Regions from separate parts of the Metabacillus hrfriensis genome, predicted to be linked through region 3. Evidence: predicted binding sites of a transcription regulator. Region 3 holds the regulator's gene; each other region holds the start of a gene.

Region 1 (4,908 bases), 1.1 Mb from region 3:
ATAAGCGGCTGTATGTCAAAGTGGAAATTGCAAAGGCAATCGAATAGCCGGATACAATCCATGATGCTGTTCCAGATGATAAGCTCAGGTCATTTAACACACTTGGCAGCGCTACATTGAACATTGTCGTGTTCATTACGACAAGCCAGACTGTTAAGCTCCATAACAAAACAATCTTTGTTTCGTGGGCTAATCCATGTTCTTTTTTTTCAATAAGTATTTCTGTTGTGATAGCTGACATGTGATCCCGCCTTTTTATTTCGTGTACCTAATGAAATATACGCGCTCCATCCAAAATCGTCAACCAATTTGAATTCACGAAAAAACCGGACATCCGCTTACATGCCCGGCCTATCTATTAATAATGAGTGCCATATTTTTTTGCTCGTTTATCTGCCTTCGCATCTTTTACAACCAGTACCGCATGAATGGCTCCCGGAATATAAAAAATCAAAGTTAATATTAAATTCAGGAGAGCCTGAAATGGTTTTCCGACAAAAAGCACCGCTGCAGGCGGCAATAAGATGGCCAGTAAATAAAGCATCCGTTTTCACCCCATTCAATCATTCTGTTTCTTTTTTACCCAGATATCATAAGGAGAAAACAAAAAGAAAACACGGCGCAGATGGCACCGTGTTTTCTTTTTTTATTTTGACATCCATTCCGTATGGAAGATACCTTCTTTATCCGTACGCTGATACGTATGAGCTCCAAAATAGTCGCGCTGTGCCTGAATAAGGTTGGCAGGAAGCGTTTCTGTCCGGTAGCTGTCATAGTATGATAACGCAGCTGAGAAGCTAGGCACCGGTACTCCCTGTTCAATCGCAACCGTTAAGACTTTGCGAAGAGCTCCCTGGTAGCTTTCTGCAATTTCTTTAAAGTATGGATCAAGCAGCAGATTTGCAAGGTTTGCATCACGGTCATATGCATCTTTGATTTTTTGCAGGAATGCAGCGCGAATGATGCAGCCGCCTCTAAAAATCATGGCGATATCGCCGTACTGAAGATCCCACTTGTATTCATCTGAAGCTGCTCTCATTTGAGCGAAGCCTTGAGCATAAGAACAGATTTTACTCATATAAAGAGCTTTGCGCACAACTTCAATCAGTTCTGCCTTATCGCCTTCAAAAGGAGAAACAGCAGGTCCTGATAAGATTTTGCTTGCTTTCACGCGCTCATCCTTCATGGCAGAAATGAATCGTGCAAAAACAGACTCTGTAATAATCGGCAGAGGAACACCTAAATCAAGGGCGCTTTTGCTTGTCCATTTTCCAGTGCCTTTTTGGCCTGCAGTATCTAAAATGACGTCAACAAGCGGCTTTCCTGTTTCTTCATCCGTTTTAGTGAAGATGTCTGCAGTGATTTCAATTAAATAGCTGTCAAGTTCGCCTTGATTCCAGTCCGCAAATACTTCATGCAATTCCTCTGCAGATAGACCAAGAACATTTTTCAAAATAAAATAAGCTTCTGAAATCAGCTGCATGTCGCCGTATTCAATTCCGTTATGGACCATTTTCACATAATGACCTGCACCATCAGGACCGATGTATGTAGTACATGGATCACCATCAACTTTTGCAGAAATCGCTTCGAAAATAGGCTTTACTAGATCGAATGCTTCTTTTTGGCCGCCAGGCATAATTGATGGCCCTTTAAGTGCCCCTTCTTCACCGCCGGATACGCCAGTGCCGATAAAGTGTATGCCGCTCTCGGCAAGGTCCTTGTTGCGGCGCTGTGTGTCAGTATACAGCGTGTTTCCGCCGTCAATTAAAATATCCCCTTTATCTAAATGAGGAAGCAATTGTTCAATTGTAGCATCTGTTGCAAAGCCCGCTTTAACCATCAGTAAAATTTTGCGGGGAGTTTCAAGTGACTGAACAAATTCTTCAATGCTGTATGTACCAACCAGATTTTTACCGCTGTTTTCTTTCAGCATCTCCTCTGTTTTATCAGAAGAACGATTATAAACCGATACGGAATATCCGCGGCTTTCTATATTAAGAGCGAGGTTTTTGCCCATGACGGCCAAACCGATGACGCCAATTTGCTGTTTTGACATTATGTTACTTCCCTTCTCAATCTATTTTTTATATACAGAGCTCATGTATACAGTTACATGGATTCTTCATGTAAAAATAACACAGGAGCCTTGCTTTTATCAAGTAAAGCGCCTTAATTATTCCCTTAAAAAATCTTTATTAAAACTTGTGCCGCTTGTTTTATCATCTTCTGATTTGTCCACTTTCATCCCGCGTTTCACCATGCTGCCGCCATATTTTCTATTAATATCTTCAATCGTTTTGTAAAGAGGTTCTTTTTTTGCGTCCTCCTGAAAAGAAAAAAGATCCAGCTGCTTATAAGCATCTTCTTTCGGAACGAGATCCTGGCATGTTACGCCAAGAAGCCGGATTGGTTCACCCGTCCAGTGCTTATCAAACAGCGCTTTAGCATGTGTAAGAATATCCTCTGTCTCAACAATTGGGTTATTCAGTTTCTTACTTCGAGTATATGTGCTTCGGTCAGAATAACGAATCGTCGTAAAGATTTTCGTGCCGAGAACATCCTTTCGTTTCATTCTGCTGCTTACTGAATGTGACAGACGGTTCAGAGTTTCATACAGGATTTTTGCCTCTGTCGTATCTTTTGATAAAGTAGTTGAGTTTCCAATGCTTTTAAAATCATAGATGGAGTCAGGGTTTACCTCTCTTTCATCTATTCCATTTGCTCTTTTTTTCAGGCGCTCGCCGTTGATTCCGAGAAGCTGCTTTAATCCGATCGCATCAGCACCTGCAAGGTCTTTTATCGTCTGAATACCAATTGTTTTTAATTTCTCGGCCGTTTTTTCTCCAACCCCATGCATTTCGCTTACAGGAAGGGGCCATAGGGTCTTATCCAGCTCCCGCTTTCTGAGTACAGTGATGCCGAGGGGTTTTTTCATGTTGGATGCCATTTTGGCGAGAAATTTATTAGGTGCTACACCAATGCTTGCCGGCAGCAAAAGCTCTTCCATCAGCCTGTCCTGAATGGTCTTAGCGATTTGAAGAGGGTTACCCTCCTTTAAAAACTCCGTTAAATCCATATATCCTTCATCAATTGAAACGGGCTCTACCAGATGTGTAAACTCCCGTAAAAGGCCGAACATGGCTTTAGAGGCTTTTCTGTAACGGTCAAAGTTTGGTTTTCGGACAATCAGTTCAGGACAATGCCGTTTCGCCTGCCAAAGCGGCATGGTCGTTTTCACTCCCTTAGCCCTCGCTTCATAACTGCAAGTAACCACAATTCCTTTTCGTTCTTCAACGTTTCCTGCAATTGCAAGCGGCTTTCCTCTAAGTTCGGGTTCAAAAGCCATTTCAACAGATGCATAAAAGCTGTTCATGTCCACATGTAAAATTACTCTTGGTCCACTTAGCTCTTTCATCTTATTCATCTTCTTTCCAAACAATCGTTCTCTTTCCATTTTATCATATAATCCAAAAAAGCCGCCATCAGGTAAATGGCGGCACTGTTCATTTTTTCCGACTGTCCTTTAAATCTGAAAGGGACCTATGATGAAGGCAAGAATCAGTTCCCTAATCTGCTCTTAAACAAGAAAGGCGGCCGTGGAAAGGAAGGTACCCTGCTGCACACTTTGACAAACTATTATCGGCACAAAGCGAAAATACTATTTAAAAACTTCAAAAAAGCTCGCTGTCTTGTTATAAGGCAGTGAGCTTCGTTTTTACTTCTTCCAATTTTTCTTTATAAATTCTTCTCTTCCGGATTCTTCTCTTTCTTGCTTATATTTCTCCGGATTTTTCGCATAAAACTTTTGATGATATTCCTCTGCATGGTAAAAAGGAGCTGCCGGCAGGATTTCAGTTACAATCGGCTTTTTAAAGCGCCCGCTCTCTTCAATCGCAGCTTTTGACTGCTCTGCTCTTAGCTTTTGCTCTTCTGTATGATAAAAAATGGCTGTGCGGTACTGGCTGCCCCGGTCAAAGAACTGACCGCCATCATCTGTCGGATCAATTTGCGGCCAATATAACTCGAGCAGTCTTTCATATGAAAATACTTCAGGTTCAAATGTAATTTCCACAGCTTCCAGGTGGCCTGTTTCACCTGTTTTAATTTGTTCATAAGAAGGATTTTCTAATGTTCCTCCTGTATAGCCAGAAACAACCTCAATGATCCCAGGCTGCTCGTCAAACGGCTTCACCATACACCAGAAGCATCCTCCGGCAAAAGTTGCTTTTTCTCTCTTTTTCATGCTGAACACCTCTATTTTCTGAAATAAGAAACAGCAGGAGCAATCGCTGCGCCTGCCATTCTTTTTGGATTATTCGCCTTTAGCTACTTCCTCAATGATTGCGACAACAAGCTCAGCTGTTTTCACAAGCTCTTCTATCGGCATCTTTTCATTGGTTGTATGGATATCTTCATACCCGACTGCCAAATTCACAGTTGGAATGTCAAACCCGGCAATAACATTGGCATCGCTGCCTCCGCCGCTTGTTTGAAGCTCGCTTGTCCGGCCGATTGCTGCTGCCGCTTTTTTAGCGACCTCTACAACATGATCTCCCTCGCCAAATTTAAAGCCTGGGTACATTACTTCAATATCCACTTCAGCACGTCCGCCCATTTCAGCAGCAACGCTCTCAAAAGCTTCTTTCATTTTCGCCACTTGAGCTTCCATTTTTTCAGAAACCAAAGATCTCGCTTCAGCCAAGATATTCACTTGATCGCAAACAATGTTTGTTTGCGTGCCTCCTTCAAAACGGCCAATATTAGCTGTAGTTTCTTGATCAATTCTGCCTAAAGGCATTTTAGCAATTGCTTTTGCAGCAATCGTGATCGCAGATACGCCTTTTTCAGGGGCGACACCAGCATGAGCCGTCTTGCCAAAAATGGTTGCTTTTACTTTAGCTTGTG
Region 2 (4,908 bases), 1.0 Mb from region 3:
CGGGGAAACGGGCGGTAAAACGACGAGCTTTGGGCATTATGAAAAATTTGATCTCCAGTCTGTTGTGCACTGGCTGAAAGATCGGGTTGGCGATGAACTGCATCTCGGCATTCACGGAGAATCAATGGGAGCTGTTACCACGCTGCTTTATGCAGGCCTGGTTGAAGACGGGGCTGATTATTATATTGCCGATTGCCCATTTTCTGATTTACAGGAGCAGCTGCTGTACCGCTTAAAATCCGATTTTAAACTTCCGGGTTACCTGGTTATGCCGATCGCAAGACGCTTTCTTAAACTCCGCGACGGCTATTCTCTGCAGGATGTCTCCCCCATTGCTGTAATTGACCGTATCCATCATCCTGTTTTATTTATTCACAGCAAGGACGACGATTACATACCAGCTGCAATGACACAGCAATTGTTTGATAAAAAGCCTGGCTTCAAAAAGATTTACTTTGCTGAAAAAGGTGCGCATGCTATGTCCTATACCGAAAACCGGGAAGAATATGAACGCATCATTGATGAGTTTTTTGAGGAATTGAAGAAAAAACGGCATACTGCCAAGCTATAAGAGAAATGCCCGGATTCAAGCCCTGAATCCGGGCATTTCGTTTTAACCAAGAACATCTGTTATTTCTTTCATGTTTTCACCCATATAGGCGATGGCTTCGTCAATTGTGGCGAACTCTTTTGCCTCAAAGGTCATTTCATCCTGCAGAAGCCAGACATCTTTCTTATCCTCGTATACGCCGCCGATGGACCAATGAAGCAGTGTGTAAGGATGATTGCTGTTTAAAAAGGAAACCCATGTTTTATTCAATGCAATATTTTTAAGTGACGTTAAGCGATCCTTCATCTTTTTCTCCACCTCACTTTACTGTCAAGCTCATGCGGGGATTCAAGATTTGCGAAGGACATGTCAGCATGTATGTGTTTGCTGTTTCATTAAAATCGATGGTCATTTTTTCATCTAAGAAAACCATTTTAGATTTCTCAACAAGAACTGAAAATGCATTTGTTTCGATTTCCAGATCATCACTGTCTTTTTCATCTATGAGCCAAAGTGCCGTAACACCGCTGACAACGCAGCCGCAGCCGTCTGTATCATATTTTAGTTTGATGTGCTTACCTGAATTCTCCTGTACGTTCCCTGAAATTTTTTTGATTGCTCGATCTGTCCATTTTATTTCCATCATCTATGTCTCCTCATTTCAGCTTGCTTACGGTCATTTTATCATAAGTTTCCAAAACACGCATAAGGTGAAAATTCATCAAAAAGGGATGATTTTGCCCTTTTTGATGATTAGTTGAACCAATCGGGCTTTTACGGGCAGGTTTCCCCACTGATTACTTTATAGAGCCATAAAACATGGAGTCGGGGATATTACTGCCCGTTAATGCGGGATGAGAGCTTGCTTTGTCACATTGGAATGCCCGAATGAATACTTGTGTGTATAGAAAAAAGGAGGTTATAAAAGATGGATAAAGTTCAAATTAAAGTGAATGATAATGGATCGCTCCGTGTCACCGGTGATGTGGAATTAGTTGATGCAGAGGGCAGCGTGTTTCAAACGAAACAAAGCTTTTCCCTTTGCCGCTGCGGGTTATCAAAGAGGATGCCGTTTTGTGATGGATCTCACAAGGGGACGTTTCAGTCAGTTGTGCGCGCTGAATAAGGCCGCTGATAAATTCACTATGTTGAAAAAGTTTTATAGCGAAAAACCTGATTTTATTAGCCGTTTCGAGATTTTTATTAGCCAAACTTCTGATTTTTATAGCTGAATTGCCATTTTCATTAGTCAAATTGCAAAACCAAAAAAGACTGTCTCAAAAGACAGTCTATTTCTCGCGGATATCTGTTATTTTGTTCAATGGCAGATCAAAGCGGGCTTCTTCTCCATTCACGATCCGAATGCATCCGCGGATCGGATCTACATAATGCACATATCCTTCCTGCACATGGAAACCATGATTTTCATAGTACGTAAAAGCAAGCTCACGGTTTTCTTCCATGGCAAGACTGATCAATTCATTGAAATGCTCCAGCTGCTGCTCATCCACCGCAGGCTTGGCTGCATATCCCTGTTCGATCTCAAGCTCCCGTAAAATTTTCACATGCTCAGGCAGCATCATGGATGTCCATTTGATATTGCCCCGGTCCCGAATCATGACGATCCCTCCTTTTGTTAAGCTTTATGTCCGCCGACAAGCTTGGCGCGGTGCCTCGCGGTGCCGGCGGTTGTATAGGAAACGGCGCGCAGCAGGGCATCTGAGCCGTATTTTCCCCGAATGGAGTCCATCACATAACCGAGGATCTGTTCTTTTTCACGGTTAGGCTGAAACAAATCCAGCTGCATTTCGGCATCATCTTCAATATTGGACAGAGCAATTGAAATTTTCCGGACGGTTTTATTTGCATAAAATTGATCAAATAATGCGATGCATGTTTCGTAAAGCTCCATTGTGATATTGGTCGGCTGGCGCATCGTCCGGGAGCGGTGAAATCCGCCTCCAAGTTCATCGTGACTGTAGCCGATCCCAAGGCTGACTGTTCTGCCCGCTTTCCGGTGGCTGCGTGCTCTTCTTGCGACTTCCTCGCACATCTCAAGGATGACATGCTTCACTTCTTTCGGGTCGGGATAGTCCCGCATTAAAATCTGGCTTTTGCCGAAGCTGATCTGCCCCTGCAGAATCGGTGCACCAATTTCAGACAGGTCCACGCCCCAGGCATGATAATAGAGCTGATTTCCCATAATGCCGAATTTTTTCTCCAGGACCTCAAGCGGATGACGCGCAAGCTGCCCCACATTAAAGATTCCCATCCGGTTCAGTGTTTTTTCAACCTGGCTGCCGATGCCCCACATTTCCCGGAGCGGCGCGACCTTCCAGAGCTTTTCCTTCACATCATCGTACGTCCATTCCGCAATTCCTTTTTTCTTCGCCTCTAAATCAAGGCAGATTTTAGAGAGCAGCATATTAGGACCGATGCCAATCGCACACGGGAGGGAAAATTCGCGTTCCATATCATCTCTGATTTTGTCTGCAATGGTCCAGGCATCTCCCCATATCCCCTCGACTCCATCGACTTGAATAAAGCTCTCGTCCACACTGTACGTATGGATGGCATCCTTTGGAACGTACCGGTGGAAGAGACGCGTAAGCTCGGTTGAGATCCGGACAAAGGAGGCCATCTTTGCATTTACAATGCGAATGCGGGGATCTTTTGGAATTTCGAACAAACGAGATCCGGTTTTAATGCCAAATTCCTTTTTCAGACAAGGTGAAGCTGCAAGCACAATACTCCCCTGCCGCTCTGTATCGCCGACAACAGCTAAATGGCATGTCAGCGGATCGAGTCCATACAGGACCGCTGCGCAGCTTGCATAAAAGCTTTTCATGTCAATGCACAGAATTTTTCGTTTTGGAAATTGACTGTAATCCTCAATCATAGTTCTTACTCCTCATGACAGAATATATGTTCGTTTCTATTGTATGATTAATAGTAAGCGAATATACGTTCGATTTCAATGGTAGTTTTTCCCGCGAAAAGCGGAATCGCCCGTTTAACTCCGGGAGTCAGATAACTTTGCTGACGAATCCGTTCTGGCCGAGGAGTTGGGCGGCGGAGCTGGACAATGCGTAAAATTTTATAGATCCTATACTCCTAAAACACCGGCTTGGCATCCGCTGAAAACCCGCTTATAATCATGTGTAAGAAGAGGTGGAACATGGATGAAAAATGGATTTATAAAATGATTCAGCAATCCTTTCAGCAATATGAGCTAGAGGGATCACTTAGTGAAAAAGAAGCACATGATCTTGTGGCAAAAGTAATAGAAAAAAAGCAGCAGGAAGAAACGGAATGGTTTGAAGTAGTTGAGGATGTTGTGTATGGATATGTGACGAATCAGGAGCTATAGTCAGAAAAGCGAAACAGGCCATTCAGATATGGCAGGGAGATAAGAACTCAACAGAAAAGGGCAGGTTTGACCCAGCCGCTTGTATCATACAGCCGAAATGAGGATTTTCACAGCCGTTTTTGCAAATCTTTCAGCCTTTTCGGATTTTAATCAGCCAAAGCGTTTTTTTTTGCTTCTGCCGTTTGTCAGCCGAATACCGCAAGCAGAAAAATTCAGCCGGCAAGCGAACAGCACAATGTTATTATCCCGAATTCCCCTGTAAAAGCACAAAACCGGCCGATGGGCCGGTTTTGTTTTATTTCCTTGATAACGCCTTCCCCGCCACTTTTTCAAACAAACGGGGCATAAGCTGATAAAAGCTGCTGCCCGCATTCATCCAGCCGGGCAAGTTAATTTCACGCCTGTCAGAGAGCATGGAGCCCACAATCTTCTCTGACACCCTATCAGGATTCAGCATAAAACGCTCCACATTTTTTACATAGTTGCCGCTTTGGTCGGCGATTTCGAAAAAGTCTGTTTTAATAGGGCCAGGATTAACCGATGTGACATGAATATTCGTTTCTAAAAGCTCCATCCGCAGGCTGTTTGTAAACCCGAGCACGGCATGCTTGGAAGCAGCATATAAGCTTGATTTAGGCGTGGCAAGCTTTCCTGCCTGTGAAGCGATATTGATGATGTGGCCATCGTTTCGCTTCTTCATGGAAGGAAGCACCATTTTTGTGCATGCGATTAAGCCGAAGACGTTCACTTCAAACATCGATTTCATTTCCTCAAGAGTAGCATCCAGAACAGTGTTGAAAATACCGAATCCGGCATTATTAACCAGAACATCAATTTGCGGAATGTCATTCATCATCTGGTCAAATGTCTGCTGAACAGCATTCAGATCACTGACATCGAGCTGATAGTAAAGACAAGAAACATGGTAATTTTTTGTAATGTGTTCAGCAGCAGCAGCCAAACGGTCCGATCTTCTCGCAAGTAAAAT
Region 3 (4,908 bases):
TTCAATTTGAAAAAACTATGGGAAATGATCCTTTCCTTATAGCAAGAGCTTTAAAATTTAAAGGTGACAATGAAATTTTAAAAAACCTGGAATTAGATCAGGTAATTTCACCTGTACAAGATAAAGTGAAAGAAAAACTGCAGGAAGAACCTGACGATTCATTGTATGATAAATTATTTGTTATTGGTTGCTTTTCGATAATAATATTAACAATTCTCTTTGCAATAATAGGAGTATACTCACTCTTTAATTGGCTTTGATCCAGCAAAAATGGAAAGCTAATCAAAAACTACTAATGTTTTAATGTAAATCAAATGTTATTCAACAATCGGGGGCGATTGCAGCAAAGTGTAATCGCCATTTGGTAACTTTTAAAATGTTTTTTATGTTTGATGGTATAATCTATTTTAAATAAGATCTGCTTTTAATCGGAGGTATATATTGTTTTAAACGAAGATTTGGAATTCATATTGAGTAAATTTGAGGAACTTGAAAGTAACGATGTGGAAATAGATGATATTGAAGGCGAGACCATATCAATTCAATAAAGTATAAAAGATATATAATGTTTAAATACAATATCAATAATTTTTTGACCCCAAAATTGACCACTTTTTGACCACCAAAGTATCAACTTTAATATAATTAATAACTCACTAATTTTTCAAAAGTATTGATATAATAAGGTTTTATTACCTAATTAAACTTAAAAAACACAAAGTATATGTTCAGAACTCAAGTTCACCCTTGGGAAAGAGAACAGTATATGTATCAATATTAATTACACAAAAACCCTTCAGCAGATGTTGAGGGGTTTTTGTGTAATTAATATAGAAAAAAGCATCGGCATTACTCAGTCAAGGTTTTCAGATTTTCCCTTATCAAAATAGTCTTTAAGCAGTCTTATGATTGCAATCCCGGCAAGTACACTCCCTACAGCAATACCTGATAAAGCTACAACGAGCGAAATATATTCAAAAACAGAATAACCGGCAAGCTTGCTCCACTCAATTTTCCCCCGCCAGTCTTCAATCACCAGATTCATTCCGTAAATCCCGGAAATAACAGTATAAGTCGTTAAGATCAGCAATAGAGAATTATGACGTTTACTTGCAAATTTTTCCTGATTTTGATAAAGACTGTCCATCGTGTTTATTACCTCTTTGTAAAGAGTTTCAATTTTAAAGCGATCTTTCATCAAAACAGAAAGCTCTTGTCCCTCAGTCCGGCTGCTGATTTCAGAAAAAATATATTTGGCGGTAAAATTGGCAATCGATCTGATCAGTTTGTCCATTTTATCTTGTTTTTGGTCAATATAGAGCTGTGAATAACTGTATGAAAGCTTTAAAAGGACAATTTTATAAAATAAGTGCAGAATCATATTGTAATATAGCTGGCCATACATTTCTTCAGCAATGAGTTTTTCATTTTTGCTGTCTCTGCTGATGCATGTAAATGTATGGTCGCTGATAATATGAAAACTATCCGGGGACCACCTGTCATAAACATGATCATTTACGTATTTTTCGATGTACTTTTGATTGGTTGCAGAGATGTATGGCTGTTTTTTTTCTTTATATCCATTCATATGTCCGATTCTGAATAAATCGTTATTTGTTATTTGATCATCAGGAGCAGCCATTAAAAAACTGGATACGAACATTCTTTCATCAATAAAATAAGGAAGGCTGCCCAGATAAGTTGATTGATCATTCTCGCTTTTTTCTATGAAGGGGACGATGAATGGACAAAGGTCCTGGAAGATAAAATCCTGAGTCTTGTCAAAACGTTTTTCACCACAATAGAGAACAGTACCTTTTTCTTCTGTAATTGAGGGCTCGAGAACGCGAAAATGATCCATAAAATCCAGTGCATCACTTAAAGAGAAATCTTCATTGTTATTGTAAGGGTCTGTTCGAATCGTTACCATTCCGATAGAGAAAGGACAAAGGTAGATATCAATTGAATGAACCTTCAAAGAAAATGAATTGTGTGCAGTATCAAGTCTGCATTTCAAATTTAAAGGCTTTGAGTAACGGTTTATCGCTTTTTCTTTATATTTGTCAGGGAATAAGATTTGTTCTATGTACGGCATAAAATAATGATTCAAACGTTTATGCGGGATATCAATGCTCTCCCCGTAATATTTATTTTGCTGTTTAACATTCTCAATTGAAAAAAATTCAAACCCGTTGGCTAACAGCTCCTCAATTAACTCCTTAGTGCAGTCCTGAGCCCATGAAAAGGGAAAAATGAATTGGCAATTCGTTCGCAGTATGGTTATTTCATCATGAATAATATTGGAATTCATAGGTTACCTCTTCTAAATTTTATCAATTATTATATATTCCCCTTGTTAAAGAGCATAAAACGCCAAAATAAAAATCTTTGCTGAGCAGCAAAGATTTTTAATGAATATTCCGGTAAACCCCAATGACTTTCCCTAAAATTGAAACATTTCGCAGAATAATAGGATCCATGGTTGAATTTTCAGGCTGAAGGCGAATGAAGTCTTTTTCTTTAAAGAAACGTTTTACTGTTGCTTCATCATCTTCTGTCATGGCAACTACGATATCTCCGTTATTTGCTGTTTTTTGCTGTTTAACAATTACCATATCCCCGTCCAGAATTCCAGCTTCTATCATACTGTCTCCCATAATCTCGAGCATGAATACTTGATCATCTGCTGCTGCAAACGTATCAGGAAGCGGAAAATATTCCTCAACATTTTCGATGGCTGTTATAGGGGAACCCGCTGTAACCTTACCGATAATCGGAACATTTATAACATTTGATCTTGGAATATGTGAAGTCTCTTCTTCTAAAATTTCAATGGCTCTGGGCTTAGTTGGATCGCGTCTGATTAGTCCCTTGCTCTCTAGCCTGGCCAGGTGGCCGTGGACAGTTGAACTAGAAGCAAGGCCGACAGCTTCGCCAATTTCGCGAACAGAAGGCGGATAACCTTTTTTCTGAACTTCTAATTTGATGAAGTTTAAGATATCCTGCTGTCTTTTTGATAATTTTGTCATCTTATGCACCTCGCGTCCTGTAATTTATGTTGATTATAGCATGTTTTTCCTGTGCATACAAACATAAGTTCGAAAAAATCCGTTGACAGAAACGTTTGTTCGCATTATACTAAAAATATCAAAAGTGCGAACAAACATTCTATTTCGAGGTGGGGATTATGTTGAAAGAATCTTTTTCTTATTTACTCTCATTTTTTATCGTCGTTATTGTTGCTGTCTTTGCTTTATCTTATACTGGTGAAAAAGACAGAATGGATCACTACGTAAATATAGAAGTTACTGAAGGGGACAGCATCTGGAGTATTGCTGACAAATTTAAAGAACATCATAATCTTTCTAAGTCAGATTTTGTCGAGTGGGTACAGGAAAAAAACGGTATGGAGACTGCAGTAATTAAACCTGGTGAACAAGTCTTTATACCCATTGAGAAGACAGCCTTTTATGAGGTCAATCAAATAGCAAGCAAGAAATAGGGAAGTGAGAACACTGAACGCCATCATCTATTGCAGAGTCAGCACAGTGAAAGAAGAACAGGAAACATCTCTTTTAAGACAGAAGGAAGAGCTCATAAATCTTTCTGAGCAGCACAGCATGAATATTGTAAAAGTGATTGAAGAGCAGGCCAGCGGCTATGATATAGAGAGGGACGGGATATTTGAACTGTTTGACTGCATCAAAAATCAGCAGGTGGATGCAATCCTGATCCAGGATGAAACAAGGCTTGGGAGGGGAAACGCCAGAATTGCACTCATTCATTTTCTTCTAAAAGAGGGAATAACACTTTATTCCGTTACACATAACGGCAGGCTTCTGCTCTCAGAAGCTGATTCTATGGTGCTTGAAATCGTCAGCATTGTTGAAGAATATCAGAGAAAGATTCATAATCTGAAAATCAAAAGAGGCATGCAGCGTGCGGTCCAAAACGGGTTTAAACCTCAAAATAACCTGTCTAATATTCATGGGAGCCCCGGGAAGGAAAAAAAAGAGCTTCCTGTTTCAGAAATTGTCCGCTTAAAACAAAACAAACTGACATTTGCAGAAATTGCTGCTACTTTGAGAGGCTTTGGCCATGATGTTTCAAAGGCAACAGTACATAGAAGATATCAGGAATATATGAAACAATCAGGAGACCAATAAGTTGTCTTTTACAGTCATTTTTAGTACGATAGCATAGTGAATCTATCTACAAAAAGGAGTTACCATTATGCTTTCAAAAGAAAAAATGGCTAGAATCAATGAACTTTCAAAAAAGGCTAAATCAAGCGCTTTGTCACCTGAAGAACTAAAAGAACAGCAAAGCCTGAGACAGGAATACCTGCAGGTGTTTCGCGGTTCCATGAAAAATACATTAAAAGGCGTTACGATCCTCGACCCAAACGGTACGGATGTAACACCTCAAAAACTAAAAGATGAGAAGAAGCGAAACCTTCATTAATAAAAGGAATACGTCAATTTGTGATGTATTCCTTTTCAATTTGCACATAATACATTAGAATAGTTTCTTACACATCTTAATGCACTATTACATTTCATTATTAATGGTTGTATCCTAAAGTGTGTACCGCTATGATAAGAAAGTAGAATGTTATTTATGAAAGGATGATCAAATTATGTCACATTCAATTCAAGACTTATCTATTGCTACGATTCGAACATTATCGATCGATGCAATCGAGAAAGCAAATTCAGGACATCCTGGAATGCCTATGGGGGCAGCTCCAATGGCTTACTCGCTTTGGACACAATTTATGAATCATAATCCTAAAAACCCTGAATGGTTTAACCGTGATCGTTTTGTATTATCAGCTGGCCATGGATCTATGCTGCTGTATAGTCTGCTTCATTTGTCAGGCTATGATCTATCTATGGAAGATCTTAA

What was found. The regulator LexA, encoded in region 3, represses DNA repair genes until DNA is damaged. The targets are predictions, from matches to a motif close to CGAACATATGTTCG.
Region 1: a site for LexA is predicted at 3,436-3,449, ahead of QLQ22_RS17295 (DNA polymerase IV). Genes of this name have one in related genera too.
Region 2: a site for LexA is predicted at 3,508-3,521, ahead of QLQ22_RS17205 (Y-family DNA polymerase). Genes of this name have one in related genera too.

The regions. Positions count from the first base shown of each region.
Region 1 is NZ_CP126116.1:3,490,031-3,494,938, forward strand. Features, by position in the region: gene QLQ22_RS17280 (MFS transporter) at 1-241, opposite strand, end outside; gene QLQ22_RS17285 (YqaE/Pmp3 family membrane protein) at 359-544, opposite strand; gene gndA (NADP-dependent phosphogluconate dehydrogenase) at 647-2,059, opposite strand; gene QLQ22_RS17295 (DNA polymerase IV) at 2,177-3,418, opposite strand; gene msrA (peptide-methionine (S)-S-oxide reductase MsrA) at 3,719-4,246, opposite strand; gene QLQ22_RS17305 (M20/M25/M40 family metallo-hydrolase) at 4,316-4,908, opposite strand, start outside.
Region 2 is NZ_CP126116.1:3,473,047-3,477,954, forward strand. Features, by position in the region: gene QLQ22_RS17180 (alpha/beta hydrolase) at 1-571, shown strand, start outside; gene QLQ22_RS17185 (DUF2552 family protein) at 614-856, opposite strand; gene QLQ22_RS17190 (iron-sulfur cluster biosynthesis family protein) at 870-1,193, opposite strand; gene QLQ22_RS17195 (CDGSH iron-sulfur domain-containing protein) at 1,479-1,676, shown strand; gene QLQ22_RS17200 (YolD-like family protein) at 1,840-2,169, opposite strand; gene QLQ22_RS17205 (Y-family DNA polymerase) at 2,187-3,449, opposite strand; gene QLQ22_RS17210 (YqzH family protein) at 3,729-3,920, shown strand; gene QLQ22_RS17215 (SDR family NAD(P)-dependent oxidoreductase) at 4,216-4,908, opposite strand, start outside.
Region 3 is NZ_CP126116.1:2,423,157-2,428,064, forward strand. Features, by position in the region: gene QLQ22_RS12075 (DUF6584 family protein) at 1-260, shown strand, start outside; gene QLQ22_RS12080 (magnesium transporter CorA family protein) at 854-2,311, opposite strand; gene lexA (transcriptional repressor LexA) at 2,409-3,029, opposite strand; gene yneA (cell division suppressor protein YneA) at 3,188-3,502, shown strand; gene QLQ22_RS12095 (YneB family resolvase-like protein) at 3,516-4,166, shown strand; gene QLQ22_RS12100 (DUF896 domain-containing protein) at 4,234-4,464, shown strand; gene tkt (transketolase) at 4,640-4,908, shown strand, end outside.